3 regions of the Streptomyces sp. NPDC020898 genome follow, and region 1 is predicted to be linked to each of the others. Evidence: riboswitches for the same ligand, from Rfam matches in the RefSeq annotation. Region 1 holds a riboswitch; each other region holds the start of a gene.
The links. A riboswitch is a leader RNA that binds a small molecule or an ion and turns the genes downstream of it on or off. The one in region 1 is predicted to bind cyclic di-AMP.
Positions count from the first base shown of each region.

Region 2: another riboswitch for cyclic di-AMP. It lies ahead of ACH4TV_RS26115 (NlpC/P60 family protein); the one in region 1 lies ahead of ACH4TV_RS36185 (M23 family metallopeptidase).
Region 3: another riboswitch for cyclic di-AMP. It lies ahead of ACH4TV_RS27095 (transglycosylase family protein); the one in region 1 lies ahead of ACH4TV_RS36185 (M23 family metallopeptidase).

Region 1 covers NZ_JBIRRV010000015.1:110,271-119,999, reverse strand. The annotation lists gene ACH4TV_RS36210 (alkaline phosphatase family protein) at 1-459, opposite strand, end outside; gene ACH4TV_RS36205 (DUF5998 family protein) at 459-1,046, opposite strand; gene ACH4TV_RS36200 (GNAT family N-acetyltransferase) at 1,087-3,942, opposite strand; gene ACH4TV_RS36195 (HPr family phosphocarrier protein) at 4,122-4,403, shown strand; gene ACH4TV_RS36190 (GntR family transcriptional regulator) at 4,562-5,257, opposite strand; gene ACH4TV_RS36185 (M23 family metallopeptidase) at 5,446-6,219, opposite strand; cyclic di-AMP (ydaO/yuaA leader) riboswitch at 6,233-6,400, opposite strand; gene ACH4TV_RS36180 (M16 family metallopeptidase) at 6,616-8,004, opposite strand; gene ACH4TV_RS36175 (M16 family metallopeptidase) at 8,001-9,356, opposite strand; gene ACH4TV_RS36170 (DNA topoisomerase (ATP-hydrolyzing) subunit A) at 9,676-9,729, shown strand, end outside.
Region 2 covers NZ_JBIRRV010000008.1:267,726-277,454, reverse strand. The annotation lists gene pcrA (DNA helicase PcrA) at 1-1,985, opposite strand, end outside; cyclic di-AMP (ydaO/yuaA leader) riboswitch at 2,253-2,427, shown strand; gene ACH4TV_RS26115 (NlpC/P60 family protein) at 2,436-3,647, shown strand; gene ACH4TV_RS26110 (hypothetical protein) at 3,666-4,019, opposite strand; gene ACH4TV_RS26105 (NlpC/P60 family protein) at 4,446-5,552, shown strand; gene ACH4TV_RS26100 (LuxR C-terminal-related transcriptional regulator) at 5,604-6,380, opposite strand; gene ACH4TV_RS26095 (PspC domain-containing protein) at 6,377-7,705, opposite strand; gene ACH4TV_RS26090 (PspC domain-containing protein) at 7,849-9,357, shown strand; gene ACH4TV_RS26085 (hypothetical protein) at 9,344-9,661, shown strand; gene ACH4TV_RS26080 (DoxX family protein) at 9,727-9,729, opposite strand, start outside.
Region 3 covers NZ_JBIRRV010000009.1:69,741-79,469, forward strand. The annotation lists gene ACH4TV_RS27085 (septum formation initiator family protein) at 1-231, opposite strand, end outside; gene eno (phosphopyruvate hydratase) at 374-1,654, opposite strand; gene ACH4TV_RS27095 (transglycosylase family protein) at 2,035-2,751, opposite strand; cyclic di-AMP (ydaO/yuaA leader) riboswitch at 2,755-2,925, opposite strand; gene ACH4TV_RS27100 (transglycosylase family protein) at 3,109-4,101, opposite strand; gene ACH4TV_RS27105 (cytochrome P450) at 4,294-5,595, opposite strand; gene ACH4TV_RS27110 (hypothetical protein) at 5,592-7,340, opposite strand; gene ACH4TV_RS27115 (nucleoside triphosphate pyrophosphohydrolase) at 7,382-8,392, opposite strand; gene ACH4TV_RS27120 (SurA N-terminal domain-containing protein) at 8,499-9,161, opposite strand; gene ACH4TV_RS27125 (protein kinase) at 9,291-9,729, opposite strand, start outside.

The DNA.
Region 1 (9,729 bases):
GGGGTACGGCTGCCACGCGCGCGGGTCCGTCCACGGCTGCCAGCGCAGCTGGTTCATCAGCTCGCCGGTGGCGGGGTTGCGCACGGTATAGCCGGGCAGACCGTGCTCGCCCGGCGGCAGCCCGGTGCCGACGGAGGCGAGGGAGGTCGCGGTGGTCGCCGGGTAGCCGGTGGTGATCGGGCGGCCCGTGTCACCGCGCGAGCTGCTGATGAGCGAGCTCATGAAGGGGGCCTCGTCCGGGTGGGCCAGCAACTGCTCCCAGCCCAGTCCGTCGATCAGGAACACGCAGTTCCGGTCGGCGGGAGCCAGTTCCGGGATCGCCGCGGACATTCCCGGTACGTCCATGCCGGCGGCCAGCGTGGGCAGCAGGTCGGCGAGCGAGCCCGTGCCGTAGTGCGGGACGGGGGCGGAGGAGACGGCGAGCGGTTCCGGGTGGTCCCAGGCGGTGGTCTGGGACATCAGCGGGCGACGTCCGCGGTCGCCTCGGAGAGTGCCTGCGCGAAGACGAGGGCCTGGCGCACCGTCTCCGGGCCGTCCCCGGCCTCGCTGACGCGCAGGCTCAGGTCGTCCGCCGTCGAGCTGCCTGTGTAGCCGTGGTCCGCCTCGCAGTTGGGGTCACCGCAGGCGGCCGGCTCCAGGTCGATACGGGCGACGGCGCCCCAGCCGATGGTCAGGACGATCTCACGGGGCAGCGTGCCCGGCGTGTACGACTCCGGGTTGGCGACGACCCTGCTGAGGACGACGGACGAGATCCGGCCCAGCTTCACGGATTCCGTGGACGTGGTGGCGTACGGCGTCGGGGAGGCGGTGTCCTCGGCCTGCTCGTCGGTGTGGCTGACGATGAAACGGTTGCCCGTGAGGACGAGCACGGTCACGTGCCGGCGCACCTCGTTGGCGTCGAATGTCGTCTCCTGGTGGACCAGGTACGACCGGATGGAGTCGCCGCCGATCGCGGCCTCCACCGCCTCGGCCACGAGGGCCGGGTAGTAGCCGCTGCGCTCGATCGCCGCTCGCAGCCCCTGGGTCGTCGTACTGGTCTTGGCCATGTGCCCATCCTACGGGGGCCCACTGACTGCGAGGCACCGCTCAGTACACAGGAAGTGTCCTGGGACCCAGGTCGCCACGGGCGGGCGGCGGCGCCAGTCGCACCGACGCCCCGAGCACGCTCAGGCCGCTCTGCGCGACGACCACCGGCTCCAGGGACACGGCGATGACCTCGGGGTGATCGTCGACGAGCCGCGACACCCTCAGCAGCAGTTCCTCCAGCGCCGCGGTGTCGACCGGCGCCGAGCCGCGCCAGCCGAACAGGAGCGGCGCCGTCCGGATCGAGCGGATCAGTGAGGTCGCGTCGCGGTCCGTGACCGGTATCAGGCGGTGCGCCGTGTCCCCGAGGAGCTGCGAGGCGGGCCCGGCGAGCCCGAAGGAGAGCACCGCTCCGGCCGCCGGGTCGATGACCGCCCGTACGACGGTGTCGACACCCCGCGGTGCCATCCCCTGCACCACGGGCCGTACCTCCTCCGGCGTCCCGAAGAGGCCGGTCAATTCGGCGTACGCCCGCCGCAGTTGCTCCTCGTCCGCGAGATCCAGGCGTACGCCGCCCAGGTCGGCCCGGTGTCGCAGGTGCGGGGCGGTGGCCTTGAGAGCGACGGGGTAGCCGATGGTCCGCGCGGCGGCCACGGCGCCGTCGGGGTCCGGGGCGGGCAGCACCCCGCGCACCGGGATGCCGTACATCCCGAGCAGTTCGCACGTCTCGTCCGTGCCCAGGGTGAGCCCCTGTCCGCGCGCGAGGAGTCCGCCGATCAGTTCGGCGGCCCCCTTCTCGTCGATGTCCTCATGCTCGGGCACCTTGCCGGGCTCGGCGGCCTCCCGGCGCCACTGCGCGTACTTCACGGCTTCGGCGAGGGCACGGACAGCGCGCTCGGCGGCGGGGTAGGCGGGGATGAGGCGCGCCTCTTCGGGAGGACCGACCCCGGTGGACGGGCGTTCCCCCACCACCGCGGGCAGGCGTTCCGCCCTGCGGGGCGGGTGGGCGCCGCCGACAGCGCCCGGTGCCGTCGAACCTGCCTGTGGGGCGGTGCTCGCGGCGGCCGAGAGTGCCTCTGCCAGTCCCCCGAGCTCCACATGCACCACCAGCACCGGTTTCCCGGGAACCTCCGCCGCGGCCGACCTCAGGGCATCGGCCAACGCGGCGTCCCGGGGGGTACCCTCCCCCACCGTGGGGATCGCGGTGACGACCACCGCATCGCACGTCTCGTCCGCCAACGCCTGGGACAACGCCCGGTGGAAGTCCTCGGGTGACGCCCCGGTGGTCAGGTCCAGCGGCGGCAACGGCCGCAGCCCTTCGGAGAGGCACGCGTCGTACGTCAGCAGTCCCAGCGACTCCGAGTTCCCCAGGATCGCCACCCGGGGCCCGGCGGGCAGTGGCTGCCGGGCCAGCAGCAGCCCGGCGTCGACCAGTTCGGTGATCGTGTCCACCCGGATCACCCCGGCCTGCCGCAGCAGCGCGGACACCGTCGCGTGCGGCAACCGCGTGGCCCGTACGGCATGCCCCTGTGGAGCGGCGCCGCCGTGCCGCGCTCCCTGCACGACCACGAGCGGCTTCGCCGCCGCCGTGCGTCGGGCGAGGCGGGTGAACTTGCGCGGGTTGCCGATGGATTCGAGGTACATGAGGACGACATCGGTGTCCGGGTCGTCGTACCAGTACTGAAGTACGTCGTTGCCGGACACGTCGGCCCGGTTGCCGGAGGAGACGAAGGTCGACACACCGGTGACCCCGGTGACGCCTCCCCCGCGCCGGTCCAGCCGGGACAGCAGGGCGATACCGATGGCCCCCGACTGCGCGAACAGCCCGATCCGTCCGGGCCGCGGCATCTCGGGCGCCAGCGACGCGTTCAGCCGGACGTCCTTCGCCGTGTTGATGACGCCGAAGGCGTTGGGGCCGATGATGCGCATCCCGTACGTGCGCGCGTGCCGCACGAGTTCGCGTTGCCGTTCCCGTCCCTCGGGGCCGCTCTCCGCGTATCCGGCGGAAACCACGACGAGCCCCTGGACGCCGTGTTCACCGCACTCGGTGACCACTTCGGGAACGGACGCGGCCGGGACGGCGACGACGGCGAGATCGACGGGGCCCGCGATGTCACGCACCGATCGGTGGGCCGGTACTCCGTCGACGTCCTTCTGTTCCGCCGGGAACGCGCTGTTCACCGCGTGCAGGTCACCGGTGAAACCGGCGTCCCTGATGTGGTCGAGGACGCTGCGGCCGACGCCGCCGGGGGCGCGGCCGACTCCGATGACGGCGACGGAGCCCGGGACGAGCAGCCTGCGTACGGAGCGCGCCTCGGCCCGCTGTTCCCGCGCGCGCTGGACGGCAAGTGAGCGGTCGGTGGGCTCCAGGTCGAACTCCAGGCGGACGACGCCGTCCTCGAAGCTGCGCTTCTGGGTGTACCCGGCGTCCGTGAACACCTTGATCATCTTGCTGTTGGCGGGGAGCACCTCGGCGGCGAAGCGGCGGATGTCACGCTCGCGGGCGACGGCCCCGATGTGTTCGAGGAGGGCGGAGGCGACGCCCCGGCCCTGGTGAGCGTCCTGCACCAGGAAAGCGACCTCGGCCTCGTCGGCCGGACCGGAGGCGGGCAGGCCGTCGGCATCAATGCGGTCATAGCGTACGGTGGCGATGAACTCGCCGCCGACCGTGGCCGCGAGCCCCACCCGGTCCACGAAGTCGTGGTGGGTGAAGCGGTGGACGTCCTTTGCGGACAGGCGCGGATAGGGCGCGAAGAAGCGGTAGTACTTCGACTCGTCCGACACCTGCTCGTAGAAACTGACCAGCCGGTCGGCGTCGTCCGCCGTGATGGGCCGGATACGGGCGGTGCCGCCGTCACGCAGCACGACGTCCGCCTCCCAGTGGGCGGGGTACTCGTGCCGGTCCGACGAGTTCTGCATGCGCCCCAGAGTACGGCTCGCATACGACAACGTCGCGAGGCAGTCTGTGGGGGACCGAAGTCGGGCCCAGGCCGGGGTTCGAACGCGGTTCCGGGACAGGTTCTCACCTGCTTCCCGGCACGCTTCACGCTATGGAACAATGGTCTAGACAACCCTGAGACACTGAAGGGCAGCATCACATGGCTGAGCGCCGCGTCAACGTCGGCTGGGCGGAGGGCCTCCACGCCCGCCCCGCCTCCATCTTCGTCCGTGCGGCCACGGCCGCCGGCGTCCCCATGACGATCGCCAAGGCCGACGGCAACCCCGTCAACGCGGCCTCCATGCTGGCGGTCCTCGGGCTGGGCGCCCAGGGTGGCGAGGAGATCGTCCTCGCCTCCGAGGCGGAGGGCGCCGACATCGCGCTCGACCGTCTGGCGAAGCTGGTGGCCGAGGGACTCGAGGAACTTCCCGAGACGGTCTGAGGAATTATCGGGGCCGGCGACGGCCCTCGCTTCAAAGACACCATCCGCACACACGAAGGGCTCGCCCGGAATTCCGAGCGAGCCCTTCGCATTTCCCGTTTACGGGCAGCAAAATTAATCCCCCGCGAATTCCACCCTCTTTGTATACGGCGCCAGTGTTAATGCCGCAGGCCCGTCATGTTTACGGGATGTTGCGAAGTCCTCACACGATCGGCACGGTCTCCGCTGCCCGGAAAGCGCAGTCGGTGCACGGCGGTCGCCCGCTCGGTGTGCAGCGCCGTGACCGCCCGGGCCCGCTCACTGTCGCCGCGCGCCACCGCGTCCACGATCGCCCCGTGCTCCGCCCAGGACTCGACAGGGCTGGCCGGTGCCTCCACCGCGTACATCCAGGCGATCTTGTGCCGCAGCTGGGTGAGCGTCGAGGTCAGGGCGTGACTGCCGGACGATTGGGCGAGCGTCTCGTGGAACCAGCCCCCCAGGGAGCGCAGATCCTCACTGTTGCCCCTTCTGGCCCGCTCCTGCCCCAGCCTGACCAGGCCGCGCAGCACTTTCAGGTGGGCCTCGGTGCGTCGCTGGGCCGCTCGGGCGGCGCCCAGCGGCTCCAGGAGCATGCGCATCTCCAGCAGGTCGGAGGCCTCCTGCTCGGTGGGTTCCGCGACGCACGCGCCCGCGTGCCGCCGGGTCACCACGAAGCCCTCGGCCTCCAGCGTGCGCAGGGCCTCGCGGACGGGGACGCGCGAGACGCCGTACCGGCGCGCGAGCAGTTCCTCGGTGAGCCGGCTGCCGCGCTCGTAGACACCGGCGACGATGTCGTCCCGGATCGCCGTGCATACCGAGTGCGCCGGAATACGCATGTCCGACCTCCGCTTTAATCCCCGTGAAACGTCGATGATTGACGTGTGTTCAGTGACTCTATTGCAGAGAACCGGAATTTCCGATGGCAGGCCGGAATCCATGGATATTTTTTGGACACACGGCCCTCCGAAACGCCGAAAGCCCCGGCTCAGGGAGCCGGGGCCACGACAAGCGGTGCGAGCGGTCGTCAGACGTTCACGCCGTGCGAGCGGAGGTAGGCGACGGGGTTGATGTCCGAGCCGTACTCCGCGGTGGTGCGGGCCTCGAAGTGGAGATGCGCACCGGTGACGTTGCCGGTGGCCCCGGAGAGGCCTATCTGCTGGCCCGGGGTGACCGCCTGGCCGACGGAGACGTTGACGGACGACAGGTGACCGTACTGGGTGTATGTACCGTCGTTCATCTTGATCACGATGTTGTTGCCGTAGGCCCCACCCCAGCCGGCCTCGACGACGGTGCCGGAGCCCACCGCGTGGACGGTAGTACCGGACGCCGCGTGGAAGTCGACGCCGGTGTGGCTGCCCGAGGACCAGACGGCGCCGCCCGTCTTGTAGCCCGTGGAGATGTACGAGCCGGAGATCGGGGAGACATAGGTGTTGAGGCGCTTGCGCTCGGCCTCGCGGGCGGCGCGGGCCTCAGCCTCACGTGCCTCCTTGACCCGCTCCTCCGCCTCCTTCTTCGCGGCGGCCACGGCCCGCTTCTCCGCGGCGGCCTTCTCGGCGGCCTGCTCCTGGGCGGCGGCCTGGGCGTCGATCTCGTCGGCCAGCGAGTCACCGATGGAGATCACCGGGGTGAGGCCGGTCTGCTCGACGGCGGACTCCGCAGCGAGCGCCGGGGCGGCGAGGCTGCCGACGACGCCTGTGGTGGCGAGAGCCGCGACGCCGGCCGCGCGGGCGGTCGTACGGGAGACAAGGCTGGGGCGGCTGGGACGACGGTGCTTCCCGGTGGCGCGGGTGAACGCCATGTAGTGGCTGGTCCTTTCCTTCCTTCTCGCCTACCGGGTTAGCTGACGGGTTCGGAGCAGGAAGGTCTCCTACGGACCCCCTCGCTGCACGCGCGGGCGTCCGATTCACCCCAGGGACTTCACAAGGTGGGTCCCCGGCTCCCCTGGCTCGCGCCGTACGGGGACTCGGCGATGACTGCCCGGTGCCGCGGCTGCGGCGCAGTGCCTTACGGACAGACGGACAGACGCTAAGCGGGACCTCTTTCAATCGACAAACGGATCACGGGTTTTGTCGCGCATGCCACAGTGCAGACCATCAACCTCTCCATCAATACGGGCAACTTGCTCATCAATATGGACAAAGAGGGGCCCCGTGACGCTTCCGTCACCGGGCCCCTGTCGTTTACGCCGGTACCGCTACTCGGCGGATACGACGCTCACTTCGCCGATACCGAGGGCCCGGACGGGCTCCTCGATCGTCGCCGCGTCCCCGACGAGGACCGTCACCAGCCGGTCCACCGGGAAGGCGTTCACGGCCGCCGCGGTGGCCTCCACGGTGCCGGTCGCGGCGAGCTGCCGGTACAGCGTCGCCTGGTAGTCGTCGGGCAGGTGCTGCTCGACCTGGTCGGCCAGGGTGCTCGCGACGGCCGCCGCGGTCTCGTACTTGAGCGGGGCCACCCCCACCAGGTTCTGCACCGCGACATCGCGCTCCGCGTCGGTGAGTCCCTCGGCGGCGAGCGTGCGCAGCACCTTCCAGAGGTCGTCCAGGGCAGGGCCGGTGTTCGGGGTGTCGAAAGAGCCGCTGATGGCGAGCATCGAGGCGCCCGACCCGTCCGGAGCCGAGCGCAGTACCTGGCCGAACGCCCGTACACCGTAGGTGTAGCCCTTTTCCTCGCGCAGGACGCGGTCCAGGCGGGAGGTGAGGGTGCCGCCGAGGCAGTACGTGCCGAGGACCTGGGCGGCCCAGACACGGTCGTGCCGGTCGGCGCCGACGCGGCCGATGAGCAGCTGGGTCTGCACGGCGCCCGGGCGGTCCACGATGACGACCCGGCCGGTGTCGTCGGCGGTCACCGGCGGCACGGGCCGCGGTTCGGCCGTCGAGCCGGTCCAGGCCCCCAGGGTCTCCCCGAGCAGCGCGTCCAGGTCGATACCGGTGAGGTCACCGACGACCACGGCGGTGGCCGTGGCGGGGCGGACGTGCCTGTCGTAGAAGGCGCGTACGGCCACGGAGTCGATCTTCGCGACCGTCTCCTCGGTGCCCTGGCGCGGGCGTGACATGCGCGCGGCCGCCGGGAACAGCTCCTTGTAGAGCTCCTTGGCGGAACGGCGGGAGGGGTTGGCCATCTCGTGCGGGATCTCGTCGAGCCGGTTGCGCACCAGTCGCTCGACCTCGCTGTCCGCGAACGCGGGAGCCCTGAGGGCGTCGGCCAGCAGACCGAGCGCCTTGGGGAGCCGGGACACGGGGACTTCGAGGCTGAGGCGCACGCCGGGGTGGTCGGCGTGCGCGTCGAGGGTGGCGCCGCAGCGCTCCAGTTCGGCGGCGAACTCCTCCGCGGAGTGCTTGTCGGTGCCTTCGGAGAAGGCCCGGGCCATGATCGTGGCCACCCCGTCGATACCGGCCGGCTCGGCCTCCAGGGGGGCGTCGACGAGCACCTCGACGGCCACGACCTGCTGGCCGGGGCGGTGGCAGCGCAGGACGGTCAGGCCGTTGCCGAGCGTGCCGCGCTCGGGCGCCGGGAAGGCCCAGGGCCTGGCTTCGCCCGCCTGCGGCTGGGGGTGGAACTCCATCGTGGCGAGCCCGGTCACTTGCCAGCCTCCTCGTCGGTGTCGGTGGCAGTGTTCTCGTCGGTGTCGGCGGTCAGGGGCTCGTAGACGAGCACCGCGCGGTTGTCGGGGCGCAGCCGGGCCTTGGCGGCCTGCTGGACCTCCTCAGCCGTGATGTCGAGCACGCGTTGTACGGCGGTCAGGGCGAGCTGCGGGTCGCCGAACAGCACCGCGAAACGGCACAGTTCGTCGGCGCGGCCCGCGACCGTGCCGAGCCGGTCCAGCCACTCGCGCTCCAACTGGGCCTGGGCGCGCTCCATTTCCTCGTCCGTGGGGCCCTCCGCGGCGAACCGGGCGAGCTCCTCGTCGACGGCCGCCTCGATGACCGGCACCTCGACGTCGCCGGAGGTCTTCACGTCCAGCCACCCCAGGGAGGGCGCTCCGGCCAGCCGCAGCAGGCCGAACCCGGCCGCCACCGCCGTACGGTCCCGCCGTACGAGCCGGTTGTAGAGGCGGGAGGACTCGCCGCCGCCGAGGACGGTGAGCGCCAGGTCTGCCGCGTCGCACGCACGCGTGCCGTCCTCGGGAAGCCGGTAGGCAGCCATCAACGCGCGCGCGGGGACCTCTTCCACGACGACCTCGCGCAGTTCCTCGCCGATGACGTCGGGGAGGGCGCCGGAGCGCGGCGCGGGCTTGCCGTCGTGCCCGGCGATCGATCCGAAGTACTTCTCGACCCAGGCGAGCGTCTCCTCGGGGTCGATGTCACCGACGACCGACAGGACCGCGTTGTTGGGCGCGTAGTACGTACGGAAGAACGCTCGCGCGTCCTCCAGGGTCGCAGCGTCCAGGTCCGCCATCGAGCCGATCGGCGTGTGGTGGTACGGGTGGCCCTCCGGGTAGGCGAGGGCGGTCAGCTTCTCGAACGCCGTCCCGTAGGGGACGTTGTCGTAACGCTGCCTGCGCTCGTTCTTGACGACGTCCCGCTGGTTCTCCATGGACTCGTCGTCGAGGGCCGCGAGCAGCGAGCCCATGCGGTCGGCCTCCAGCCAGAGGGCGAGCTCCAGCTGGTGGGTGGGCATGGTCTCGAAGTAGTTGGTGCGTTCGAAGCTGGTGGTGCCGTTGAGCGAGCCGCCCGCGCCCTGGACCAGTTCGAAGTGGCCGTTGCCCTTCACCTGGCCCGAGCCCTGGAACATCAGGTGCTCGAAGAGGTGAGCCAGGCCGGTACGGCCCTTGACCTCGTGGCGCGACCCGACGTCGTACCAGAGGCACACCGCCGCGACCGGGGTGAGGTGGTCCTCGGAGAGCACCACGCGCAGCCCGTTGGCGAGGCGGTGCTCGGTCGCTGTCAGGCCGCCGGAGCCTGCCTCGGCTGTGGCCGTGTGACCCATGGGCATGTACGTCCCTTCGATCGCGGGTGCGGTTGTTGCAACCGCTGAATTCCTGCCGGTCCTGCCACTGTATGCAAGCGTGTGGAGTGCTGGCGAAGTTCCCGGAGGTCGTACGCCGACAGCGAGATTCCCCGGCCCGCAGGCGGTACGTTTCAGCACCGTCGTCCACAGCCCAACACCGCCGCAGGGACGGGCCTTGGTCCACGTTGTCAGTGCGGCAGTCCACAATGGTCCGCGTCAGATCCCGTTCACGTCTCGGCAAGAGTGAGCCTCAGGGCAGACGCCCCGCAGGCGAACGACCAGGAAACAGAAGGAGCCGGCAGCGATGGCCCGCCGCAGCACGAAGACCCCGCCGCCCGATGACTTCGAGGAGCGGATC
Region 2 (9,729 bases), on a different contig from region 1:
GTGTGGAGGGTCATCAGGGTGATGACGCCGGAGCCGTCGTCGTCCTCGTCGGGGATCTGGTCGGAGTCGGCGACCAGGGCGACCCTCTCCAGGAAGGCGGGGAGGCCGACCGGGGCCGGGGCTTCGCCCTCCGCGGGCTGCGGGGACCCCTCGGCCGTCTCGGCAGCCGCTCCGGACTCCTGCTCGAACTCCAGGGCCACGGCGGCGAGTTCCTGGAGGTTCTCGATCCGGGTCTCGTCCTGCGGGTCGGTCGACGCCTGCAACTCGGCGAGGTAGCCCGTGCGTTCGAGTACCGCTTCCAGGACGGTCGCCGGGCCCGCGCCCGACTCCACGATCGTCCTCAGGTCCTCCATCAGCGCGTTGAACCGCTTGACCGCGTTGGTCGACCGCGACGCCATGCCGTACGCCTCGTCCACGCGCTTCAGCGCCTGCGCGAAGCTGATCTTCTCGCGCTGGGAGAGCGCGTCGATCATCGCCTCCGCGCGGTCGCCGATGCCGCGCTTGGGCACGTTGAGGATGCGGCGCAGCGGCACCGAGTCCTCCGGGTTGGCGAGGACGCGCAGGTAGGCCAGGACGTCCCGGACCTCCTTGCGCTCGTAGAAGCGGACGCCGCCGACGACCTTGTAGGGCAGGCCGACGCGGATGAAGATCTCCTCGAAGACACGGGACTGGGCGTTCGTCCGGTAGAAGACGGCGACATCGCCGGCCTTCGCGTCGCCCGCGTCCGTCAGTCGGTCTATCTCCTCGGCGACGAACTGCGCCTCGTCGTGCTCCGTGTCGGCGACATAGCCGGTGATGCGCGCGCCCGCGCCCGCGTTGGTCCACAGGTTCTTGGGGCGGCGGGACTCGTTGCGCTCGATGACCGCGTTGGCCGCGCTCAGAATCGTCTGCGTGGAACGGTAGTTCTGTTCGAGCAGGATCGTCGTCGCGTCCGCGTAGTCCTCCTCGAACTGGAGGATGTTGCGGATCGTCGCACCCCGGAAGGCGTAGATCGACTGGTCGGCGTCACCCACGACACACAGTTCGGCGGGGCCCAGGTCGTGCTCGGCGGGCGGTACGTCCACCGGGTGCTCGGCGGTGCCCACGAGCTCCCGTACGAGCGCGTACTGGGCGTGGTTGGTGTCCTGGTACTCGTCGACGAGGACGTGGCGGAAGCGGCGGCGGTAGTGCTCGGCGACGTCCGGGAAGGCGCGCAGCAGGTTGACCGTCGTCATGATCAAGTCGTCGAAGTCGAGCGCGTTGGCCTCACGCAGCCGCGACTGGTACATCGCGTAGGCCTGGGCGAGGGTCTTCTCGAAACCGTCGCTCGCCTGGGCGGCGAAGTCCTCCTCGTCGATCAGCTCGTTCTTCAGGTTGGAGATCTTGGCGCTGAAGGACTTGGGCGGGAAGCGCTTCGGGTCCAGGTCCAGGTCGCGGCAGACGAGCGCCATCAGTCGCTTGCTGTCGGCCGCGTCGTAGATCGAGAAGGACGACGTGAAGCCGAGCCGCTTGCTCTCGCGCCGCAGGATGCGCACGCACGCACTGTGGAACGTCATCACCCACATCGCGTTCGCGCGCGGGCCGACGAGGTGCTCGACGCGCTCCTTCATCTCACCGGCGGCCTTGTTGGTGAAGGTGATCGCGAGGATCTGGCCGGGGTGGACGCCCCGCTCGCCGAGCAGATACGCGATGCGGTGCGTGAGCACACGCGTCTTGCCGGAGCCGGCGCCCGCCACGATGAGCAAGGGGGTGTGGGCGTGCACGACGGCCGCGCGCTGGTTCTCGTTCAGCCCGTCCAGGAGCGCGGCCGGGTCCACCGCGGGGCGCGGGGCACCGTCGCGGTAGTACGCGTCCCGGTCCGGCGGCGCGTCGAACTTCCCGCCGAACAGATCGTCCGGAACGGGCTCCGGCACGTGCTCGTCCTCGGGCGGCGGCGGGGGCTCCTCCTCATGGGCGCGAGGGCCCCGGAGGTCCGCCAGGAAGCTGTCATCAAAGAGGCTGCTCATCGCTCTCCGAGTCTAGGCGCCCCCACTGACAACCCGCCCCGCCCCCGGAAACATGGAGGGCGAGGATCTACCGGAGCTACCCGTGCACACTCACAGATCCGAACAATTCGCCAGAAATCATTCCGGATCGGTTTCACGAATCCACGTTTAAACCTAAGGTCACAAAAACGTATCGGACATAGCGGTCATCAACCTTCACAGGAGCCACACCAGTTGGTTAGCGTGCCCTAAGGCCGCTCGAACCCCACCGGCGAACGTCGCCGGGCCGCGCGGCCTCCGCCGAGTCCGATCGTGCCGCCCTGTGCGGCAGGAGCCGGGGACCCACCGAAAACCTGGGGTGAATCGGTCCGACTGCCGTCCAGGGCAAGGACCGTAGGGCAACCCTTCCGAATCACCCGCCCGAACCCGACAGCTAACCCGGTAGGCGGAACATGGAAGGAGTCGCCTCCCTTGGCGTCGTCGCACCGCAAGTCGCGTCCTGCAGGAACGCGCGTAGCAGGCATACGGACCCCCGCCCTCGCCACGGCGGCACTGACCTCCGTGGCCCTGCTGTCCCAGACCGCCACCGCCGCGCCCACGGAGCCCACGACACCCCCGGCACCCTCGGCCGACGACCAGCCGAGCATGGAGGAGGTCGAGGCGAAGATCGGCGACCTCTACCGCCAGGCGGAGTCGGCCACCGACAAGTACAACGGCGCCAAGGAGAAGACGTCCAAGCAGCGCAAGCGCGTCGACACCCTGATGGACGACGTGGCCCAGCGCACGCAGAAGCTCAACGACGCGCGTGAGGAGCTGGGTTCGTTCGCCGCGGCCCAGTACCGCACCGGGTCCGCCGCCCCCGACACGGCGACGTTCCTGCTCGCGGACGACCCGCAGGACTACTTCGACCAGAACCAGCTGATGGACCGCCTGACCGCCCGCCAGAAGGGCTCGGTCGACGACTACGTCACCCAGCAGGCCGAGACGACGCGGATGCGCCAGGAAGCCACCGCGAGCCTCGAATCGCTCACGGAGGCCCAGGACGACCTCCAGACGACCAAGACCGCCGTCCAGACGAAGCTCGCCCAGGCCCGTCAGCTGCTCTCCCGCCTCACCGCCGAGGAGAAGCTGCGCCTCGCGGCGATCGAGCGGGAGAAGCAGACGGAGGCCCGCCGTCAGGCGCAGGAGCTCGTCCGCCAGCAGCAGGCGGCGGAGCAGCAACGCCAGCAGGAGGCCGCAGCGGCGGCAGCCGCGGCGGCCCAGCAGCCGACGGGCGGCAGCACCCCGGACACGTCGACGCCGACGGTCACCGACTCCTCGTACGCCGCCAAGGCCGACAAGGCCCTCACCTTCGCACGCGCACAGATCGGCAAGCCGTACGTCTGGGGCGCGACCGGCCCGGACTCGTACGACTGCTCGGGCCTCACCCAGGCCGTCTGGAAGGCTGCCGGAGTCGACCTCCCGCGCACCACCTACGACCAGGTGAACGCGGGCACGACGGTCTCACTCTCCGACATCCAACCCGGTGACCTGGTCTTCTTCTACGACGACATCAGCCACGTCGGCCTCTACATCGGCAACGGCATGATGATCCACGCGCCGAAGCCGGGCACGTACGTCCGTGAGGAATCGATCTTCTACGACGGCGAGTCGGCGATCCACAGCGTGGTGCGCCCCGCCTGAGGGTTCGGTCAGGTCGGGTCAGGTCCAGAGCACGGCAATGAAGATGTTCGCTGTGGTGAACAGGCCCACCAGACCGAACAGACGCTTGTCCACGGTCTCCTCGTCGCGCTGCACATAGACGAGGCCGAGGATCACGATCAGCAGGGCCAGCTTCACGCCGATCTTGACGTTGTCGACCGGCTGGTCGTCGGCCTGATTGAGGCCCACCAGGGCGACACCGGTGACCAGCATGGTGAACGCGCCGTGCAGCATCGCCGGCACGAAGCGGGCCGTGCCCTGCCCCATCGCCTTCAGCTGGGTGAGAAACCCGCCCAGGAGCGAGGCGATGCCGATGATGTGCAGGCCGACGAAGAGATGGATGAGTACGTCCATGGCCCGGAGCCTAATCAGAGGCGCCCGCACGACCTGACACCGGGCCGGGCATGGGGTGCTCCGGGATCTCGCATATATGCACCCCATAGCACTGTGTCACCGTCGCGTGTCCCGGAAGCGCCGCATCGGTCAGTCGACTGCGTGAAGTCGGCGGCGGCGGACCGCGATCACGGTCGCATACGGTCACCCGGCGATCGGCTCACGCCAGTTCCGCACATGGCGTTACCCCCACGACACACTCAGGTTTAGCGTCCTCCACCAGGTGCCCGGCTCCCCACCGCCGCCCGGGCCAGGGGCGGCAGTCGGACACCACCGCCGAGAAAGTCCGGCGGCGGACCGCTCCCCCTGTGCGAGCCGCCGCCGGACGCGCGACCGCCCTCCTGGGGTCCGCTTCCCGGCGGTCGTACGAAAGGACGTGACGCCCCGGTGGCAGCGCACCGCAAGCCCCGACAGCGCTCGCTCAACGGCAGTACGGCCCGCACCGCCGCGACGATCGCCCTCGCGGGCGCGGCGACGGCGACCGGCTTCGACGGCATCGGATACGCCGATCCACAGCTGACCGCGGCGCAGGTCGAGGCCAAGGTGAACAAGCTGTACGAGGAGGCGGAGGTCGCCACCGAGAAGTACAACGGCTCGAAGGAGAGGGCCGAGCGGGCGGAACGGAGGCTGGAGAACCTGCGCGACGAGGCGGCGCGCAAGGAGGAGGGGCTCAACTCGGCCCGGGAGGCGCTGGGTTCGATGGCCGCGGCGCAGTACCGCTCCGGCGGTCTCGACCCCGCGCTGCAACTCGCCCTCTCCGACGACCCCGACCGCTACCTGGACGGGGCCGCGTTCGCCGAACGGGCGGGCAGCAGACAGTCGTCGGACGTGGCCCACGTACGCAAGCAACTGCGGGAGATCGAGCAGCTGCGCGGGGCGGCCCACGTCGAACTGACCTCCCTCAAGTCCCGCCAGGCCGAGCTGAACCGCCACAAGAAGACGGTCACCGGAAAACTGGGCGAGGCCCGCCAACTGCTGTCCCGCCTCAGCTCGGAGGAACGCGCCCGGCTCGCGGCGGACGACGGAAGCTGGGGCGGCGGGCATGCCTCCCGGTCGTCGGGGGGTGCGCGGGACGGGCTCGGGGCAGCCGGAGTCGCTGACGCCACCGCGGCAGCTGGGGCAGCCGGAGTCGCCGGGGCGCCCAACTCGCGTGCGGCGGAGGCCGTTTCGTACGCCTACCAGAAGCTCGGGAGCCCCTATGTGTGGGGCGCGACCGGCCCGGACGCCTTCGACTGCTCGGGCCTCATGCAGGCCGCGTACCGCTCCGCCGGCATCTCCCTGCCCCGCACGACCTACGCCCAGATCAACGCCGGCCAGCGGGTCTCACGGTCCGAACTCCTCCCCGGCGACCTGGTGTTCTTCTACTCGGGCATCAGTCACGTGGGCCTCTACGTAGGCCGCGGACAGATGATCCACGCCCCGAACCCCTCGGCACCGGTACGAGTGGCACCTCTGGACGAGATGCCGTTCGCGGGGGCCACGAGGGTGGTGTGAGCGGCCGCGCGGTGCCCCCGGGTCCCTCCTGACCTACGAGGCGCCCTGCCCCTAGACGAGCCGCCGTGCCGTGGCCCACCTCGTCAGCTCGTGCCGGTTCGACAGCTGGAGCTTCCTGAGGACCGCCGACACATGCGACTCCACCGTCTTCACGGAGATGAAGAGCTGCTTGGCGATCTCCTTGTACGCATAGCCCCGGGCGATCAGCCGCAGCACCTCCCGTTCCCGCTGGGTGAGACGGTCGAGGTCCTCGTCCACCGGCGGGGCGTCCGTGGACGCGAACGCGTCCAGTACGAACCCGGCGAGGCGCGGCGAGAACACCGCGTCGCCGTCCTGGACGCGGAAGACGGAGTCGACGAGGTCCGCGCCGGTGATCGTCTTCGTGACGTATCCGCGCGCACCGCCCCGGATCACGCCGATGACGTCCTCCGCCGCGTCCGAGACGGACAGCGCCAGGAAGCGGACCGGCTGCTCAGGGTCGCCCATCAACGGGGCGCAGCGGCGCAGTACTTCAACACCGCCGCCGCCCGGCAGATGCACGTCGAGAAGGACCACCTCGGGCCGGGTGGCGGTGATGACGGTGACCGCCTGGTCGACGTCGGCGGCCTCGCCGACCACCTCGACGCCGGTCCGCTCGGTCTGCCCGATCTCGGCCTGTACGCCCGTACGGAACATACGGTGGTCGTCGACGAGAACGACACGCACCCGCCGCCCGTCCGCATCGCCGCTGCCGCCGCCCACTGGCTCTGCGGACCGGGCAGGTTCAGTGGTTCCTGCCGGCTCGGCCGACTCGGATGCCGGCCTGCTCTCCCCGTGCGCGTCACTCATGACGTACTCTCCGCCCTCTCCATCTCCAGCTCGACCTCCGTGCCGCCGTCCGGTACCGCGCGCAGTCGCGCCGTACCGCCGTTGCGCTCCATGCGGCCGATGATCGATTCTCGGACGCCCATGCGGTCGGCGGGTATGGAGTCGAGGTCGAAGCCGGGTCCGCGGTCCCGGACGGACACGAAAACCGTCCTGCCCTCGACCTCGGCGTAGACCTGCACCGCACCGCCCTCGCCACCGTACTTGGCGGCGTTCACCATTGCTTCCCGCGCGGCCTGCATCTGTGCGCCGGTTCTGTCGTCGAGCGGGCAGTCGCCGACGACCACGACCTCTATGGGGACGCCGTGCTTGTCCTCGACCTCGGCCGCGCTGCGCCGCACCGCCTCGGCCAGGGTGGTGGGTTCGTCGGCCTCGTCCTTGCCGGTGCCCTCCGGTTTGTAGAGCCAGTTGCGCAGTTCGCGCTCCTGGGCGCGTGCGAGGCGGCGCACCTCGTTCGCGCTCTCCGCGTTGCGCTGGATCAGGGTCAGGGTGTGCAGCACCGAGTCGTGCACATGGGCGGCGACCTCAGCACGCTCCTGGGCGCGGATGCGCATCAGACGCTCCTCGGAGAGGTCCTGGGTCATGCGCACGAGATACGGACCGGCGAGCAGCGCTATCCCGACCAGCACGGCGAGCGCGGCCTGGAGGACCGAGCCGAGGTGGGCGGCGGAGCCCTGAAGGACGAAGATGCCGGACACACCCGCCGTGACCAGCATGACGCCGGCCGCGGCGCGGACAAAGGTGAGGGTGCGCCGACGGCGGCCGGCCTCCATCCAGCGGGCCCGCCGGGCGTTGTCCGCCTGACGCCAGACCAGGGCGACGCCGGCGGCGACGAGCACGGTCGGGAACAGATAGGCCTTGGCGCCCCCGCCGAGGTTCACGTTGCCGACGAAGACCATGGCCACGACGACCATGAGGAGCAGGGCGACGATCTGCCCCTTGTCCGGCTTGCGGGCGACGAGTCTGCGGCGGCCGTCGGGCGAGCTCTCGGTGCTGACGAGGGAGGGGGGCCGCTGGGCCTCGACACCACCCATACCGAGCGGGACGAAGAACCAGAAGGCCGCATAGAGCAGCGCACCGAGTCCGTCCGCCATGAACAGGCCGACGAACATGAGGCGCAGCCAGATCACGGGCAGCCCGAGATGCCCGGCGAGCCCCCGCGCCACGCCTCCGAGCCAGCGTCCGTCGCTGCTGCGGTAGAGCTTGCGCGGGGGCCGCGGTTCGACGAGTGGCAACGCAGCGGCTTCCGGCATGCCATCGATGTTCACACGCCCGGCGGGCCCGGGCATCAGGGTCCGCCCCCGAGACTCCCCTGATCTTCGAGCCCGCCGGCCGTCGAACGCTTCCCCCGTCCCGACTCAGGGCCGAAATCAGGGTTCACCCAGGGTCATTCCGACTGCCGCCGGGCCGCCCCGGGCGTCACCATGGACGCATGACAGATCACTCGCACGCCGCGACGGGTCCGGGACCCGGCTCCGGCCCTCGCCCCACCCCGGGCGCCGGGCCGCAGGATGCCGTGCCCGCCGCGGCAACCCCGTCGCCCACAGAGAAAGGGGAACCGCGCACGCCCGGGCACGCGTACACGGGAGCGGGCGCGGGTGCGTACGCGAGTTCCCATCCGACCGGGGCAACCGCCGTGGAGGAGGCGGTCGCCGAACAGCTGGCGACTCCACCGGCCGCGTTCCGGCGCGAGCGGCGGCACAAAATGCTGGGCGGGGTGTGCTCGGGACTCGGGCGGCACTGCGACATGGACCCGGTGATCTTCCGGATCACGCTCGCGGTGCTCTCCGCCACCGGCGGTATCGGCCTCATCTTCTACGGCTTCGCCTGGCTGTTCGTGCCGTACGACGACGAGGAGGAGAACGAGGTCCGCAAGCTGCTCACCGGCCGGGTGGACGGCCAGGCGCTGACGGCCGTGCTCTTCGCGCTGGTCGGCTGCGGTGTGTTCCTGACGATGCTGAAGAACGGCGGGGTGCTGTCCTTCGCCGTCATACTCTCGATCCTCCTCGCGGGCGCCGGCTACTGGTCGCGCAACCGCGGGGCCCCCGACCCCGACCCGCTGGCCGTCCAGGCCGTCGCCGACGCCCCCCCGGAGGCCCAGGCGCCCCCGGTCCCCTCCGCCCGCCCCTCCTGGTGGCGCGACCCCATCGTCAAGGACGGCACACACGTCGGCGGTACGGGGTATCTGTGGGGCCCGCACAACACCCGCGACCGGGACGTCGCGGCGGCGGTCAACATCGCCCACGGCAACTTCGGCGGCCTGCACCCCGGCATACGGACCGAATGGCCCCGCCCACCGAAGCCGCGCGGCCCGCGTTGGATCGGCGGCTGGATCTTCCTGCTCGCCCTCCTCGCAGGCCTTGTCGGAACAGCCCTGAAGTGGGACGACCAGGCACTCGCCACCAGCTTGCAGACCGGCCTGGCCTGCGCACTGACGGTGTTCGGCGTCGGCATCGCCGTCAGCGCGTTCCTCGGCCGTACCGGAGCGGGCTCGGTCTTCCTGGCGATCGTCACGGCGGCTCTGCTGGCGGGCTCGGCCGCACTGCCCAAGGACATCAGCACCCACTGGGTGCGTACGGAATGGACACCGGCCGCGGTGGCGGACGTACAGCCGAGATACGACCTCGGCACGGGCGTCGCCACCCTGGACCTGACCCGGCTGCGCCTCACCGAGGGGCAGACGGTGACGACGGCGGTCGAGGTGGGAGTGGGCCGGATCGAGGTGATCGTGCCGAAGGGCATGACGGTGGAGGCGGAGATCGAAGTGGGCATAGGTGACATCCAGTTGCCCGGCGACGACCAGCAGGACCTGGACGTGGCACCGGGCAAACGCAAGCAGGTGACACTGTCGCCGGCGACCGGCGGTGCCGACGCCGGCACGGTCGACCTCGACCTCGGAGTCGGCCTGGGACAGGCGGAGGTGACCCGTGCTACGTCATGAGTTCCAGCCCGGAAAGCTGATCGCGGGCATCTTCGTCGCCATCGCCGGTGTCACCTATGTGGGCGACGCGGGTGACGCCTGGGAGACACCCTGGTTCGCGGTGATCCCGCTCCTGGTGTTCGGCCTGACCCTGGCAGCCGCGGTGGCCCTCCTGACCGGGGCGATACGCCGCGCGAGAACCCGCCGAGCGGCGGCTACGACGACCGACGACGGCACGGAGAGGGGGGCAGGCACGGAGGCGACGGAGACCACGGGACCGTCAGAGCCGTCAGAGCCGTCAGAACCGACGGAGATACCGCACTGACCGGCTCCCCGCCCACCATCCACACCCCACCCTCACGCGCACCGACCCGCACCGACCCTCGACGACTA
Region 3 (9,729 bases), on a different contig from region 1:
GCGTGCCGTGTCGGCGATGTCGGCGCGCTGGGAGACGTACTGCCTTATGGGATAGGCGAGCGCCACGATCAGCGAGCAGAGGACCAGGGCGAGCAGGGCCGCCCGGCCGGTCAGGCGGGAGCGGCGGGCCTGGCGCTTGGTCTGGGAGCGGTAGACGCGGGCCGCGGTCTGCTCCCCGAGCAGCTTGATCCTGGTCGCGGTGGAGAACCGGTCCCGGTCCTTCACGGCCATGTCTCCCGCCTCCCCGTTCCCCGAGCGTCTGCGCTTGTCCGTGCCGCACGTGCGTACGTCCCCGCACACGGTACGGGACCGGGTACGGGGACGTACGTACGACGCTGCCCAAGCCGTTACAGGCTCTGCGGGCTCAGCAGGCTCAGCCCTTGAAGCGGGGGAAGGCCGAGCGACCGGCGTACACCGCGGCGTCGTCGAGGATCTCCTCGATGCGCAGCAGCTGGTTGTACTTGGCGACGCGGTCCGAGCGGGCCGGGGCGCCGGTCTTGATCTGGCCGCAGTTCACCGCGACGGCGAGGTCGGCGATGGTGACGTCCTCGGTCTCGCCGGAGCGGTGGGACATCATGCACTTGAAGCCGTTGCGCTGGGCCATCTCGACGGCGTCCAGCGTCTCGGTCAGCGAGCCGATCTGGTTGACCTTGACGAGCAGGGCGTTGGCCGAGCCCTCCTCGATGCCACGGGCGAGGCGCTCCGGGTTGGTGACGAAGAGGTCGTCGCCGACGATCTGGACCCTGTCGCCCAGCTTGTCGGTGATGGTCTTCCAGCCGTCCCAGTCGTCCTCGTACAGCGGGTCCTCGATGGAGATGAGCGGGTACGCGGAGACGAGCTCCTCGTAGTACTCGGTCATCTCGGCGGCCGTGCGGGACTTGCCCTCGAACTCGTACTTGCCGTCCTTGTAGAACTCGGACGCGGCGACGTCGAGCGCGAGGCCGATCTGCTCACCGGGGACGTAACCGGCCTGCTTGATGGCCTCGATGATGAGGTCGAGCGCGGCGCGGTTGGACTCCAGGTTCGGGGCGAAGCCGCCCTCGTCGCCGAGACCGGTGGACAGGCCCTTGGTCTTCAGCACCTTCTTGAGGGTGTGGTAGATCTCGGCGCCCCAGCGCAGGGCCTCGGAGAAGGACTCCGCGCCGATCGGGGCGATCATGAACTCCTGGATGTCCACGTTGGAGTCGGCGTGCGAGCCGCCGTTCAGGATGTTCATCATCGGAACGGGCAGCAGGTGCGCGTTCGGGCCGCCGAGGTAGCGGAAGAGGGGGAGGTCGCTGGCCTCCGACGCCGCGTGGGCGACGGCGAGGGAAACGCCGAGGATGGCGTTGGCGCCGAGGGAGCCCTTGTTGTCGGTGGCGTCCAGGTCGAACATCGCCTGGTCGATCAGGCGCTGCTCGGTGGCGTCGTAACCGACGAGCTCCGGGCCGATCTGCTCGATGACGGCGAGGACGGCCTTCTCGACACCCTTGCCGAGGTAGCGGTTGGGGTCACCGTCGCGCAGCTCGATGGCCTCGAAGGCTCCGGTGGAGGCGCCGGACGGGACAGCGGCACGACCGGTGCTGCCGTCATCGAGGCCGACCTCGACCTCGACGGTGGGGTTGCCTCGCGAGTCGAGGATTTCCCGGGCTACGACGACGTCGATGGACGGCACGAGCATCTCCTTCTGGGATGTGACGCGGGTACGCGGGACTTTTTGGGGCCCCGCGGGATGAGCCTAACCGCCCGAGGGGGATCGGCAGGTCCGCCGGCCACCCCCTGGACAGAACAGAGGGTAAACATTGTTCCCCACCTGAACAAAAGGCGGAACAATGAACGGGGCAATGGACGGGCCGACAGACGGGCCAGCAGGCGGCACAAAAAAGCCCCGCCCCGGTGCGTACGGGGGAGAACGCACCGGAGCGGGGAGCCCGTGGGGGACGGGGGTGACCCTCACGAGGTCTTCACTATGGAAGCCACGGATGTGAGGGCGCTGTGGTTCACCTTCGAGCCGACTGGGATTTGGGGGAAGACCCGGCCCGCAGGTGACCGGGGTCAGCTGAGGTGCAGCTGCTGGCCCGGGTAGATGACGTCGGCGTCGTCGACGATGTCCTTGTTCAGCTGGAAGAGCTTCGTCCAGCCGCCCTCGACGTCGTGCGCCTCGGCGATCTCGCTGAGGGTGTCACCGGTGACGACCTTGTACTCGCCGTCGCCCTTCTCGACCTTCTTGCCGGTCGGGGTGGTGACGGTCTTCTTCGCGGCGGGCCGCTCCTGCGAACGGGAGGCCGACTGATCGCCGGAGGAACGCGTGGTGGCCTCGCTGGAGCTGTCGGAGCTGCCGGCACCGCTGGACGAGTTGTCGCTCGTACCCGCGTCGCTGCTCGAACCGCCGTCGTAGGCGGCGCCGGACAGGCCCACGCCGCAGACCGGCCAGGCACCCTTGCCCTGGCCCGCGAGGACCTTCTCGGCGATTTCTATCTGCTGGGACTTGGAGGCCTGGTCGGCGGTGGAGGCGTACGACGAGCCGCCGTACGCGGCCCAGGTGGAGGCGGAGAACTGGAGACCGCCGTAGTAGCCGTTGCCGGTGTTGATGGACCAGTTGCCGCCCGACTCGCACTGGGCGACCGTGTCCCACTCGGCGGAGGTGGCGGCGGAGGCGGAGCCGGCCGCCAGGAGCGGAGCGGCGACGGCCGCACCGGTCACACCGGCGATGGCGACGACACGGGTGGCCTTGGACGGACGGCGGTGCTTGCCCTTACCGGAAAACAGCATGCGTGATCCCCTCACCGACGCCTGCGAGGTGAGCTGTCGGGTTCGGGCCGGTTGAGTTGCCCGGCCGTACGTCCGAGTCCTGGACGTACGACTTAACCCCAAGCCGCTCCGGTCAACTGCCCGGTGCGGCACCTACCTTGGGTCCCCCGCTCCTGCCTACGGCGCTTGATAGCGACGACTGTTCCCGGACGGCCGTTGGCAGGATTCGGCGTTGCGACCGGCGGGGCCCGCGGTGGCGAGCGATCACGACCGTAAACAGGTGATCCCCTGAAATACAAAGACGATCAGGGCTTCTGAGACCTATCTCTCACTGCATTTATAACGGACATTCAGCACGAAGTGTGACGTGAACTCCGGTTACTTTTGCCCCGGTTCGCTACCTACCGCAAGGGTCTGACCGGGGAGGATAAGGTCCGGGTCAGTGCCGAGGGCATGCTCGTTCTCGAGGTAGAGCTCGGACCATCCACCCTCAAGGCCAAGGGAGTCGGCGATGTCGCAAAGGGTGTCGCCGGCACGGACGGTGTACGAGCCCTCGGTGTCGCCACGATGACGACCGGTCCCGTTTTCGGCGCTCTGCCCGGAGTTGCCCTGTTCTGCACTCTTTGCCGTGTCCGTGAGGAAACTGTCCCCTTCCTGCGAGTCGCCGGTACCGGGCAACGAGGGGGAAGGCGACGGCGACAGCGGGGTGGACGACTCGACGGAGTCGGTCGTCGCCGCGACGGACGGCACGGGAGACGGCGAGGAACCGGTGGAGGACTCGGAGTCGGCGGATTCGGCGGAGTCGGTCGAGGGCGACGTCGAGGGCGTGGGTGACGTCGGCGTCGACTTCGGCGTCAAGGGCGGCGTCGAAGCCGAGGAGGAGGTGCCGCCCTCGCTCACACCGGCGTCCACGCCCGTGCTGGAGCCGATACCGCTGCCGCTGCTGGTGCTGGTGCCGTCGCCGGCCACGCCGGTGTCGACGTCGGCCGAGCCGGTGTCCTTGCCGAGCCCGGACAGCAGCGCGCAGGCCTCCCAGACCCCGGCCCCCTTGTCGGCGAGCACCTTCTCGGCGACGGCGATCTGCTGCGAACGGCTGGCCTGGTCGGCACTCGGGGCGTAGGTGAGGCCGCCGTACTCCTCCCAGTCCATCTGGGTCAGCTGCAAGCCGCCGTAGAACCCGTTGCCGTCGTCGGCGCTCCAGGAGCCGCCACTCTCGCACTCCGCGACCCGGTCCCACGTGGTACCGCTGGCCGCGCTCGCGCCGGTGGCGCCGAGCAGCGGAATGGCGATGGCGGAGCCTGCCACGCCGGCCGCGACCAGCAGAGCCGGGGCCTGACGGGGGCGACGGTGACGACCGTTCCCGGAGAGCATGCGGTGGCCTTTCACGAGACAGCGGGGGCCAGTGCGACGGGCGATGACGGGCAACGACAGGTGTCGATGGACACCGCAGGGCGCCGCACTAGTGCGTGAACGTATCGGCAGACGATCACTCATCACAAGTTAATGCCGCGCAGATCACGTGAAGATCACATTGTTGACGGAGCGTCACCATTCCGTGACCTTCTACGTCACCACTGGCTGGGTATGCCCGGATTCGCGAACTGGCGTGAACTCGACGGGCAGGGTGCGCAGTCCACGCATGATGAGGCCGCCCCGCCATCTCAACTCGGTGGGGTCTGCGGCGAGTTGCAGGTCAGGGAGACGGGTGAGGAGGGTGCCGAGGGCTGCCTGCCCCTCCAGGCGGGCGAGCGGGGCGCCGAGACAGTAGTGGATGCCGTGGCCGTACCCGAGGTGCTGGTTGTCCCGGCGGGTGAGATCGAGAACGTCGGGATCGGCGAACCGCTCCGGGTCCCGGTCGGCGGCGGCGAGGACGACGAGCACGGGATCACCGGCCGCGATGTCCTGCCCGCCGAGACTGAGCGGACGGGTGGCGAAGCGCCAGGTGGCCAGCTCCACGGGGCCGTCAAAGCGGAGGAGTTCCTCGATGCCCGTTTCGAGAAGGGCGGACTCCTTGGCGGCGAGAGACGCCTGGAGGCGGGCGCGCTGCTCGGGGTGGGTGAGGAGGGCGTGGACGCCGTTGCCGATCAGATTCACGGTCGTCTCAAAACCGGCAAAAAGGAGGATAAAGGCCATGGCGGCGGCCTCGTTCTCGGTGAGGTGCTCGCCCTCGTCGGAGGCGCGGATGAGCCCGGAGATGAGGTCCTCACCGGGTCCGGGTACGTCGGACAGCGCCTCGCGCTTGCGGTGGATCAGCTCGGCGAGATAGCCCCGCATCTTCTTGACCGACCGAGCGACCCCGCCCCGGGGCCCTCCCCCGTGCCGGATCATCATCCCGGCCCAGTCCCGGAAGTCGTCCTGGTCTTCGCGGGGTACGCCCAGCAGGTCGCAGATCGCGTAGATGGGCAGCGGGAAGGCGAACTCGTGGATGAGATCGGCGGAGCCGCGCGCCGCGAACTGGTCGATGAGGTTGTCGGTGAGTTCCTGCACCCGGGGTGCGAACTCGGCCACTCGGCGAGGCGTGAACGCCTTGGAGACGAGCCTGCGCAACCTGGTGTGGTCCGGCGGATCGATGTTGAGCAGATGGGTCATCAACTCGGCCTTGCGCTCACCGGGGATACCGGTCTTGCCCTTGGCGTGCGCGGGCTCGTCGTGATGGGCGGAGTTCTTCGAGAGCCGGGGATCGGCGAGGGCCTGCTTGGCATCGCCGTACCGGGTGACCAACCAGGCCTCCACGCCACTGGGCAACTTGGTCCGGTGCACGGGCGCGTGCTCACGGAGCCAGGCGTAGGCGGGGTAGGGGTCGGTGGCGAACTCCCAGGTGAAGAGTTCGGGGGCGGGGGGCGGGGAGCCGGGCTGGTCAGTCACTCGGTGACGGTATCGGGGGCGGGTGAAGAGATTCGCGGAGGGAGAAGGCTCCCCCACTCGCTGAGGGCGCGTTTGGCCCTTTGGTCGCCCGCTACGGTGGCCTCGGTCAGCCAGCGCTGGGCCTGGTTCCGGTAGTGGAGTCCGAGGAGACCGGCGGCTGCCGCCCTCCCCCGCGACGCGGCTCTCTCCAGATAGGGGATCGCGCCCGGCCCGTCCCCACGCCTCAGGAGGAGTTCCCCCAGTTGCACGGCCGCTTCGTCGTCGTCGAGGTCCGCCGCTCTGCGGAGCCAGGCCTCCTTCTCCTCACCGTCCGTCTCCCAGGCGAACCTGCGCATGATCCCGACGTCCCCCGCCTCGACACGGGAACGGAACGCGGCGCGTGCCGCGTCCAGGACAGCCGCGCGGTCGATGCCCCAGTCGTTCAGTCTCTCGAGCAGGGTCCACCACACCTGGTCCGGAACGGGCGGCAGGTTTTCCGAGCGCAACACCTCGGCGACCAGTGCCCCGTAGGCCCGCCAGGTGTCGTTCTTCTCCCCCGAGACGAGCAGCCCGGAGACTCCGAACAACGGTGTCGTCGCCCATGCCAACGAGTCCTCGAACGACTCCCGTTCCTGCTCTCCACGGAGGTAGGGGAACTCGGCAGCCTTGAGAAGAGCGGTCGGCACGGCCTTCGTGACCCCGCACCGGGCGAGGTCGACCGCGGCCCGTACCAGCAACTGCCCTCGCGGATGCTCCAGTTGCGTTCCGGCGCGCGTCCACTCGTCGAACAGCAGATGCCCGATCGCGAAATAGGAGGTCACGCCCTCTTTGCCGCTCCACATGTACGCCGGGTACGCGCGGGGGTCGTCGTCATGTGCCCCCAGCCGCGCCAGTTCGGCCTCGCTCCACTCACGCGGCAGATCCACCGTGCGCGCCATGGCGACGACCCGGTCACCAGGGGTGGACCCGGCACGGCGGCGGTAGTACTCGGCGGGTCTCATTGTGCCGAAGACCACCGCGCCGTGGCTGGTGAGCCGCCCCAGCAGCCGTGGTTCCAGGGCGCCTTCACCGAGGTGTTCGGTCAACTCGTCGAGCCAGATCACGTAGTCGCCGGGCGCGGCCTTCAACCGGTCGGGCAGGCCGCGCAGATCCTCGCCGGGATCCGGTGCGTACAGCCGGTACCCCTCCAGCGAGCGCACTGCCTGCCACGCCGTGAACGACGTGCCCGCGTACGGTTCCCCCAGGATCAGCACGAGACCGCTGTGGGCGAGTTTGGTGTGCAGGTCCTGGTCGCAATCCCGTGTGACGTACGGCGGCACGTCGGGCAGCCCGGGTACGTGGCGGGTCGGGCGTACGCCGAACTCGACAGGGCCCACCTCGCCGACCGGCCTCCACCACGCCGGGGCGGTGGCGGGGGCGGAGCCGTAGTGATTGTGCTGCACGCCGACGAACCGTTCGTGGAAGGTCGCGTCACGGAAGTCGAGGTGGTCTCCGGCGACCCTGCTGGCCGTTGTGGGCACGGGGGTGTGGTCCCGCGAGATCTCCCGGAGGCCGGCAATGATCTGAGGGTGATCGCGGGACAGGATCCCCAGCAGGAACAGCCGCTCGTCGGCCGCCGCCTGCCCCGGCCGGTCCAGGATCCAGGCGTCCACCAATCCGGGAATGTCCGACCGTTCCAACAATTCCGCGACCCGTTCCGCCGCTGTCGGTGAGCCGTGGATCGCGCTCAGGATCGCGTTCCTGAGCTCCTCCAACTCCGTTGCCACACAAGCCCCCACGTTTCGCGCCCACCCGTGGGGCAACGGTACTAAGCGGGGAGGCCCTCAGCAGCCCGCACCGCATCCCGATAAGCCCGCGCGGCAACCCGCAACGCCGCCTCCGGATCGACGCCCTCGCGCTCCGCCCGTACCGCCATCTCCAGCAGCTCGTAGCCGACCCCCTCACCCTGCGGCAGCGGAACGTCGAACCCCGCCGCGTGGACGCGGGATGCCAGTTTTGCCGCGAGGGCCAGGCCGGGCTGGCCGAGGGGGATGCCCTCTGTCACCGAGGTGCGGCGCTTCTCCTGCGCCTTGGTGCGCAGCCAGTGTTCCTTGACGTCCTCCGGTGTGGACGCGGTCTCGTCGCCGAAGACGTGGGGGTGTCGGTGGATCAGCTTCGTGACGATGCCGGCGGCCACGTCGTCGATGGAGAAGGGGGCCGTACCGTCCTCCTCGCTGCCCTCCTCGGCGATGCGCGCGTGGAAGACGACCTGGAGCAGGACGTCTCCCAGTTCCTCGCGCAGCTCGTCCCGGTCGCCCTCCTCGATCGCCTCGACGAGTTCGTAGGCCTCCTCGATGCCGTACTTCGCCAGGCCCTTGTGGGTCTGGCGGGACGACCAGGGGCATTCGAGGCGGATGCGGTCCATGACCTGGACGAGATCGAGGAGGCGGGCGCCGGGGAGGTCGTAGGAGGCGGGGAGGAGTTCCAGTTCCGGCATCTGTACGCGGCCCGAGCCCGCGAGGCGGGCCAGGCCGTCCGTCAGGGTCGGTTCGCCCTCGGCCGTCGCCACGACCACGACCGTCCGGCCGCCGGCGCAGGCGTCGATCAGCTCTTCGGCGGTCGGGGAGGTCTCCTCGACCGCTATGCCGGCCTCCCGCAGGTACGGCAGCTGCGGATGCGTACCGTCCGCGCACAGCACCCGGTCGGCCGCGTGCAGCGTCTGCCAGGCGGGCCAGGACAGCAGGCCGGGGGCGACACGGTGGCTGGTGGTGAGCAGGACGACACGACCTGGGTCGGTCTCCGTCTCCGGAGCGGTCTCGAAGCCGCTGGTTGCGTTCACCCTCCGAACGTAGCCCACGCCACCGACAGCCCCGTCAGTTGTCCACAGGCCCGGCGGCCACGGCCACACCGGCGTCCGTACGCCCGTACGCCCGTACGGACAACCGTTACGTCGTCGCCGGTGCGGCTTCCGCCGCCGTGATCTCCCGTACCCACGGCGTCTGTGCGTCGACGCGGCTGCTCTTCTGGACGTCCCAGGTGCCGTAGCGCGGGTTGAGGTCGACGTCGAGGGTCTTGGAGGCCTCGGACATCGCCTTCCAGAAGGTGGCCTTACCCTCTTCCGAGTTCATGTCGGCGCCGAGTGCGGCGGCCAGCTTCTGGGCCACGATCTCGGTGTGCAGGTTGTCCTCAAGTCGGGACGGAGCGACACCGTACTGCTGGAGCCAGGCATCCTCCAGCGCCTTCGCGCTGCCTGCCTGCTGTTCCAGGGCAGTGCGCAGATCCTGGACGTCCTTGCGGGTCACGGTCACGCCCGCGTCCTTCGCGGCCTGATTCAGGACGCGGTCGAGGACCATGGTGTGCAGCGTGTCCCGGGTGAGGCTGCCGGTTCTGGCGACGGTCTGCGCGTACTGGGCCTGGTCGGACGTGGCCGCCCGCTGCGCCGCGCGTACCTCGTTCACCCTGCTCTCCAGCTGCGAGACCGTGATCCGGTTGCCGCCGACGACGGCTGCGGCACCGGGATGCGCTTCGTTTCCGCAGGCGGTGAGGAGGGGCGCCGCGGCGACGATCGCGGCGGACAGGAAGAGCGCGGTGCGACGGCGGCGGTGCAAGGAGGGCCTCCCGAGGAGATTGTGCGGCAGTGCACAAAGTCTTGCGGTGATCGATGTTAGGCAGTGGCACGGCTCTGGCCAAGCCATTCGACCAACGATTCACCAGGACTTCGGGCACCGCCGGGAAACCTACCCGTGCATCTGCCCCAGCCACTCCAGCGTGCGTCGGATCTCCGCTGCCAGCGGGTGTCCGGGGCCGCGCAGACGGTCCACGTCGTGCAGGAGGCGTACGAGGGTTTCGTGGGCGGCGGCGCGGTCGCCGAGGGCGAGGAGGAGGTGGCCGATGCGGCGGCGGACGTCGAGGGAGAGTTCGGGGTCGCCGGCGACGTACTGGTTCTCGTAGTACGGCAGCAGTGCGCGGTACTCGGACAGGGCCGCCGCGGGTTCGCCCAGCTGTTCGAGGCACTGGGCGGCCTCGTAGCGGAAGCGCAGCGACTGGGGGTCGGCCTGGCCGGCCTCGGCGGCGCGTTCGTCGGCGAGGCGGCGCAGTTCGGGCAGGGCGCGCCGGTACTGGCCGTCGTCCATGAGGGTGGCCGCGTACTGCTTGCGCAGGGTGCGGACGACCGGG